2 regions of the Micromonospora olivasterospora genome follow, and region 2 is predicted to be linked to the other one. Evidence: riboswitches for the same ligand, from Rfam matches in the RefSeq annotation. Region 2 holds a riboswitch; the other holds the start of a gene.
The links. Region 2 has a riboswitch for cobalamin ahead of JD77_RS10600 (ABC transporter substrate-binding protein). Riboswitches for the same ligand answer to the same signal wherever they lie in the genome.

Region 1: linked by a shared signal. The riboswitch ahead of cobN (cobaltochelatase subunit CobN) and the one ahead of JD77_RS10600 (ABC transporter substrate-binding protein) in region 2 are both predicted to bind cobalamin.

The regions. Positions count from the first base shown of each region.
Region 1 covers NZ_VLKE01000001.1:5,426,603-5,430,302, forward strand. Annotated here, with positions in the region: gene JD77_RS24910 (MFS transporter) at 1-1,184, shown strand, start outside; gene JD77_RS24915 (hypothetical protein) at 1,292-1,627, shown strand; cobalamin riboswitch at 1,727-1,856, shown strand; gene cobN (cobaltochelatase subunit CobN) at 2,143-3,700, shown strand, end outside.
Region 2 covers NZ_VLKE01000001.1:2,309,890-2,313,589, forward strand. Annotated here, with positions in the region: gene JD77_RS10595 (FecCD family ABC transporter permease) at 1-548, opposite strand, end outside; gene JD77_RS10600 (ABC transporter substrate-binding protein) at 590-1,627, opposite strand; cobalamin riboswitch at 1,658-1,840, opposite strand; gene JD77_RS10605 (hypothetical protein) at 2,304-2,552, opposite strand; gene JD77_RS10610 (hypothetical protein) at 2,722-3,700, opposite strand, start outside.

The DNA of each region.
Region 1 (3,700 bases), 3.1 Mb from region 2:
GGCCGGTGCTGGCCGCGCGTAACGCCGTGGCGGTCGTGTTCGCCCTCAACGGCCTCGCCTCCGCCGCCTGGTTCTCCAGGGTGCCGGCGGTCAAGGACGCGTTGGAGCTCAGCGCGGGGCGGCTCGGGCTGCTGCTGCTGGCGGCCTCCATCGGGGCGCTGGTGGCGATGCCGACATCCGGGCTGATCACCCAGCGGTTCGGGGCGGCCCGCACCGTGGCGTACAGCACCGCGCTGCTCACGGTGGCGCTGGCGGTCATCGGGCTCTCCGCCGGCCTGGCCGGCTGGCTGCCCGGGGTCGCGGTCGGCCTCTTCGCCCTCGGCTACGGCTCCGGCACCTGCGACGTGGCGATGAACATCGAGGCGACGGGGGTCGAGCGGCGGCTCGGCCGGACGATCATGCCCCGGTTCCACGCGGCCTGGAGCCTCGGCTCGGTGGCCGGCGCCGGCCTCGGCGCGGGGGCCGCCCGGCTCGGGTTCCCGCTCGCCGTGCACCTGGCGGTGCTCGCGGCGGTGGTGCTGGTCGGCACGCTGCTCGCGGTCCGCTCGTTCCTGGCCGCCGCGCCGGCCCCGTCGGCCGACGACCCGAAGCCGGGGGCCGACGCCGCCGCCCGGCGCCGCGCCCAGCTGGCGGCCTGGCGGGAGCCGCGCACCCTGCTCATCGGCCTGCTGGTGCTGGTGGCGGCGTTCACCGAGGGCACCGCCAACGACTGGGTCGCGGTGGCGTTCGTCGAGGGGTACGACCTGAGCGAGGCGGCCGGCGCGGCCGTGTACGGGGTGTTCGTGGCGGGCATGACCCTCGGCCGCACCGCCGGCACGGTGGCGCTGGACCGGTGGGGGCGGGTGCCGGTGCTGCTCGCCACCATCTCGGTCGCCGGGGCGGGCGCGGCCCTCGCGGTGCTGGCGGGGTCCGGGCCGGTGGCGATCGTCGGTGTGGCGCTGTGGGGCATCGGCGCGTCGCTCGGCTTCCCCGTGGGCCTGAGCGCCGCCGCCGACGACGAGGAACGGGCGCCGGCCCGGGTCAGCGTCGTCGCCGTGCTCGGCTACACCGCGTTCCTCGCCGGGCCGCCGCTGCTCGGCTTCCTCGGGGATCACATGGGCATCCTGCGCGCCCTGCTCGTGGTGCCGCTGGTGCTGTTGCCCACCCTCGCCCTGGTCCCGGCCACCCGCCCGCTCAAGCGCTGACCGGCTCCCCGCCGCCGGCCCCGGCCAGCTTCTTCTCACCCGGCTCCCAGCCGCTTGCCAGGTGGCGGTGCTGCACTGGGGCGAACGGGTGAGGAAGGGGGCCGGACATGGGCTGGTTCATCCGGCGAGGGCGCGCCGCCGACGGGACGCCGACGAAGCTCGACCGGGAGGCGACCGCCGACGACCTCGCCGCCCTGGAGGCGTTCGTGCGGACCCGCCGGGGCGTGGAGTTCTACCTGGAGCCCGAGACCACCGCGACCGACACCACCGTGATGGCGATCGCCCACGACGGCGAGTGGATCCGGCGCCGGACCGGGTCGCCCCGGGTCGCCGCGCGGATCGCCCAGCGGCACGCCGTCCCGCTGTACGAGGCCGCGCGCACCGGCTACCCGGAGCGGATGCGGGCCTGGAACCGGGCCCACCCGGAGCGCCGGCTCCGCTGAGCCGCCCGCCGGTCGGCAGCCGTCGGGGGGAGCGGGCGTGGGACGCGCCGTTGACCGGCGGCGCGCGGGTGTGGCAGCATTCGCGGCCTGACGGCAGTGAAGGAAGCCGGTGCGATTCCGGCGCGGTCCCGCCACTGTCACCGGGGAGCGATCCCCCCTCGCGAGTCACGGCCGTGTGTCTGCGGTTGGAAGGCCGGGGGAGAGCGTCGATCCGGGAGCCAGGAGACTTCGGCCGTCGGGACGACCCCAGGGCGTGGACACCCGAGGAGGACCCGATGAGGCGCAGCGTCTCACGTATCGACGACCACCGTCTCCGCCGATCGGCGCGCGGCTGCGCGCCCGCGACCGGTCGCCGGCCCGCTCCGCCGCCCGCCCGCCGCTGAGGTCCGCCCCCCGCACACCGAGGTCCGCGCCTCCGCGCCGTCGCCGAGGCCAGCCCCCCGCCGGGTCCTCGCCCACCCCTGCCCGCCGTCGACCGGCCCGTCGCCCCCGGGCATCACTCTCCGGAGCCATCCGTGCGCATCCTGCTGCTGTCCACCGCCGACACCGACCTGCTCGCCGCCCGCGCCAGCGGCGCCGACTACCGGCTGGCCAACCCGGCCCGGGTCGCCGCCGACGCCGTGCCAGCGCTGCTCGACGGCGCCGACCTCGCCGTCGTACGGCTGCTCGGCGGCCGGCAGGCGTGGCCGGACGGCCTGGTCGCGGTGCTCGCCTCCGGCGTGCCGACGGTGGTCCTCGGCGGCGAGGCGGTGCCGGACGCGGAGCTGATGGCGGCGTCCACAGTGCCCTCCGGGGTGGCCACGCAGGCGCTGGCGTACCTGGTCGAGGGCGGGCCGGACAACCTGGCCCAGCTCGCCCGGTTCCTCTCCGACACGGTGCTGCTCACCGGCGAGGGCTTCGCCCCGCCCGCGCCCACCGCCGCGTACGGGATCCACGGCGACCGCGAGCCGGCGCCCGGCCGCCCCACGGTCGGGATCGTCTTCTACCGGGCGCACACCCTCGCCGGCAACACGGCGTTCGTCGACGCCCTCGCCGACGCGGTCGACGCGGCCGGCGGCAACCCGCTGCCGGTCTACTGCGGATCGCTGCGCGGCCTCGCCCCGGGCGACGGGCCCCTGGAGCTGTTCGCCCGCTGCGACGCGCTCGTCGTCACCGTCCTCGCCGCCGGCGGGACGGTCCCCGCGGACGCGTCCAACGGCGGCGACCCCGACGCGTGGGACGTCGGCGCGCTCGCCGCCCTCGACGTCCCGGTGCTCCAGGCGCTCTGCCTGACCAGCACCCGCGACCAGTGGGCGGCCAGCGACGCCGGCCTGTCCCCGTTGGACGCCGCGATGCAGGTGGCCATCCCCGAGTTCGACGGCCGGATCGTCACCGTGCCGTTCTCGTTCAAGCGGATCGACGCCGACGGGCTGTCGGTCTACGAGCCCGACCCCGAGCGGGCCGCGCGGGTCGCCGGCATCGCCGTGCGGCAGGCCCGGCTGCGGCACGTCCCGAACGCCGACAAGCGCCTCGCCGTCGTCCTCAGCTCGTATCCGACGAAGCACTCCCGCGTCGGCAACGCCGTCGGCCTGGACACCCCCGCCTCGGCGGTGCGCCTGTTCGCCGCGCTCGCCGACGCCGGCTACGACCTGGGCGAGCAGCCGCCGCCCGGCGACGGGGACGCGCTGATCCACGCCCTGATCGCCGCCGGCGGGCACGACGTCGAGTGGCTCACCCCGGAGCAGCTCGCCGCCGCGGAGGCCCGGGTGCCCGGGGAGACGTACCGGCGGTGGTTCGACCGGCTCCCGGCCGGGCTGCGCGAGGGGGTGCTCGCGCACTGGGGCGAGCCGCCGGGCGAGCTGTACGCCGACGGCGGCGACCTCGTCCTCGCCGGCCTGCGCTTCGGCAACGTGGTGCTGATGATCCAGCCGCCGCGCGGCTTCGGCGAGAACCCGATCGCCATCTACCACGACCCCGACCTGCCGCCGAGCCACCACTACCTGGCCGCGTACCGGTGGCTGGCCGCGCCCGTCGAAGAGGGCGGGTTCGGCGCGGACGCCGTGGTGCACCTCGGCAAGCACGGCACCCTGGAGT
Region 2 (3,700 bases):
AGGAACGGCAACGCCGTGCCGATGACCGAGATGTCCGCCGCGGTCAGCGCCCCGACCGACCAGTACCGGTAGGAGTTGAACGTGTTGATGTCCAGCAACGTCAGCGCCGTGGTCAGCCCACCGAGCAGCGCGGTCGCGGCAGCACCCGCGAGCGCCAGTTTCACCGGGGTGGCGCCGCCGCGGCCCAGCGAGCTCAGCGCGTACACGCCGGCGCCGGCCAGCGCCGCACCGGCGAACGAGAACCACACCCAGCCGCCGAAGGTGTGCACCCCGAACACCGAGATCCCCAACACCACACCGAGCGCGGCGCCGGCGTTGACGCCGAGCACCTCCGGTCCGGCGAGGGCGTTGCGGGTCAGGCCCTGCAGCAGGGCGCCGGCCACGCCGAGGGCTGCGCCGGCGGAAACCCCGACGAGGGTACGGGGTACGCGCAGGTACTCCACGATCCGCTGCGCGTCGGAGCCGTCCGGGTGCAGCCAGGTACCGGCGACCGTACTCATGCTGATCGTCTCGTTGCCGATCAGCAGGGAACCGAGGACCGCCGCCACGAGTACGACGACGGCCCCGGCCAGACCGGCAGCCCGAGCGTTCAGAACTTCTCCGGGTGCAGCAGCTTTGCCAGATTCGCCACCGCGTCGGCGTTGCGCACTCCCGGTGTGATCTCGGCGAACGTCACCGCGTAAATCCGGTTGTCACGGATCGCGGGCACGTTCGCCAGCGCGGGGTCGGACTTGAGCCCGTCGATGACCCCCTGCGCGCCGTCCGGGCCGACGTCGGCCCCGCAGCAGGCCGGGATCACGATGACGTCGGGCTTGCGCTTGATCAGCTCCTCGGTGCCGATCCGGGCGAGCCGGCCGGGCACGTCGTCGAACACCTGAATGCCGCCGGCCTTCTCGATGATCGTGGTGGCGACGTCCTCGCTGCCGAAAACCCGCAGCTCACCGCCGCCCGGCCGGTTCAGCATCGCGACTGTCGGCCGCTTCACCCCGGCGAGTTCGCTCTCGACGCCGGCGACGGTCTGCTTCATCTTCGTGACAAGAGCCTCGGCCTGCGTCGTCGTGCCGAGAACACGGCCGAGGTCGGTGAGGTCGCCGTAGACGCTGTCAAGCGAGACGTCGTTGTCGGCCAGGGATTTCTGCCCCTCGCCGTCGGCGGTCGGGCAGTACTGGGTGAACAGGTACGAGCCGATGCCGATCTTGTTCAGTTCGGCGCGGGTGCCGAGTCCCTCGGTGGTGAAGGCCCCGGTGAACCCGGAGACCACGAAGTCCGGGTCGAGGCGCAGCACCTCCTCGCGGCTCGGATACTCCTCCGGGTAGTAGGTCGGCTCCTGCTGGTCCGGGTGGAACTGCGCGGCATATTCGGGCAGCAGCGGATTGTCCAGGTAGGCGGCGCCGACCAGCTTGTCGCCGGCGCCGAGGGCGTACACCGCCTCGATCCCATTGTGGAAGGCCGCGAAAATCTTGGTGGGCGGGGCGCCGGCCGGCACGGCGACACCGCAGTTGGTGACGGCGGTCGCGCCGCTCCCGGCGGTCACCTCGGGTTCGGTGTCGCTGCCGGAACAGCCGGCGAGGGCGACGATGAGAACGGACAGCGGCGCGGTGATGCGCCAAGGCATGGGGAACCGCACAGCGGGACCGCCTTCCAGCACCTCGTGGACGGGTCGAAGCGTGCCGTGGCCGGTCTCCTGGCTGACGGGACAAGCAACCACCGGCCGGCCTTCCTAGGCGCAAATGCCCAGTGACCTCGCGAACGACGAGGGCCAGCGGTCTCCCGATCACAGTGGCGAGGGCCGCGCCGGCATCACACCGGCTTCCCGAACACCACGGCGCCCACACGATAACCGCTCACCTCCGGCCAGGAACCGCTGCGGGGTGCCGGGGGTGGGGATCGACGCACCGAACCCGCCCGCCGCCGCGTGGCCGGCACAAACCAGAAACGCCCCGGGAGAGGATCTCCCGGGGCGTTTCTGATGCATCCGATCAGCTTGTTGTTTAACCCTTCTGATCTCGTCGTTCGGCGATGGTGAGGGCGCGTTTCACGGTCTTCCCGACGTCGTAGCTGGGTGCGGGCTGTCGGTTCTTCCCCATGGACAAGCCCGTACGACGCCGACTACGACTCAGCGGGGTGATCAACGAGTACCACCGGGCGGCCTGAAATGATCTTCAAAATGCCAGGTCAAAGCCACTGAACGAGTTTCGGCACGGTGCAGGCTGCGGCGTAGCCGAGGCGTCGCAGCCGGGCGCCCAATCGTGCGGAGCTCAGCGACGTGCCGGGAGCGGCGCCGGGGAACAGCCACCGGTTAGCTAGCGGACGAGGTTTTCGGCACCCGCAGGGGCCTCCGTGGTGCGTATCTCGATGATGCCGGCGACCCAACGGGTTCCCCTGGGACCGCCGACCCGGATCACGGCGACCGCGGCGAGCTGGTATCCCGGTGCGCCGTTACCGTCAGCCGATTCGATGGGGGTACCGAACCGGATGATCTCGCGCCATATGTCGAACCCAGGCCCGAGATCCCGAGCGACCTGCGCGATCGGCTTGCCGGTCTCCCGCACGATCCGCACCGTGCCCTCGCGGAACTTTCTATCGAACCGCTTTCTCGTTTCAGCCATGACCGTCTGTCCCCTTGGGTTTGGTCTCCACGCTGACGGGGGAACCTCACCCGACGATGATGATCTTCCCCGCAGCGGAGCCGCCGCCGAACGGGACAACGCCGGGGCCCTGTCAGGTCGATGGGGGCGCGGTGTCGGGTTCCTGTTTGATGGGTTTGGTGGGGTTGATGGGTGGGAAATTCTCTTCCTTGTCGTAGTAGTGAGGGCCGTAGTCGGCGATGACGATGCGATGGGGGTTGATAACGAGGTTGAATAGGTTGTTCAGACCGAAAAGCACCATGATTTCTTGTCGGCGGATTCTGTTGTTGTTGTCGGGGATCCTGACGGTGAATTGCAGGTACACCGAGTTGGTGCGGTAGATGTCGGGTTCCCTGGTGTCGGGTTTGAGTGCGGTGTTGGCGAAAACAATGGAGTTTGCGAAGCCTTCGGCGCTCATGGCGATGGTGCGCTTGACTCGGCGTGGAGCCACAAGTCGCCGACCGCGAGACCGACGACCACGAACTCCGTAGGAAGGACGGGAGGTTTCGAGGCTAATCGAATAGGATGGGTACAGCCGGTAGTCTCGTTCCCAGGCCGCCATTCGTCGCTGATTCTCGAGTACGGCGCCGGGGTACACGCCGAGCAATTCCAGAAGGAAGCGTTGCACGAAGGCATCCTCCAGGGCCAATCCCAACCTGCCTTCGAGTACGTCGGGTCCGCGTTCGTGAGGCTCCAGGAGGTCTGCGGTCATGCGGAGGACTTTGACTCGTGGGTTTTCCAATGATTCGCCGAGGACCAGTCGGCGGATCTCCGCTGCGACCATCCGCTCGAGCAGGGGCCACAGGCGCTCCAACTCCTCGTCCGGTACGTGGGGTAGCCGGGGATCGTTCGGGTTTCTGGCGATGCCACTCAGGAACTGTTTGTCCGAGTCCATGCTGGCGGTGATGCGGTCGACGTTGGCACGCACGACGGGGTGCACCTGGCCGTTCTCGTCGGCGAAGGGCGCATAGACCCGTCCGCGCGGGTCGTCATCGTCGCGCCAGGGAAAGGCGTCGTCCATTGCCGGGTCTGGTTCGATGTTGTGGGTGATCTCTCGCATCAACACGACTTCT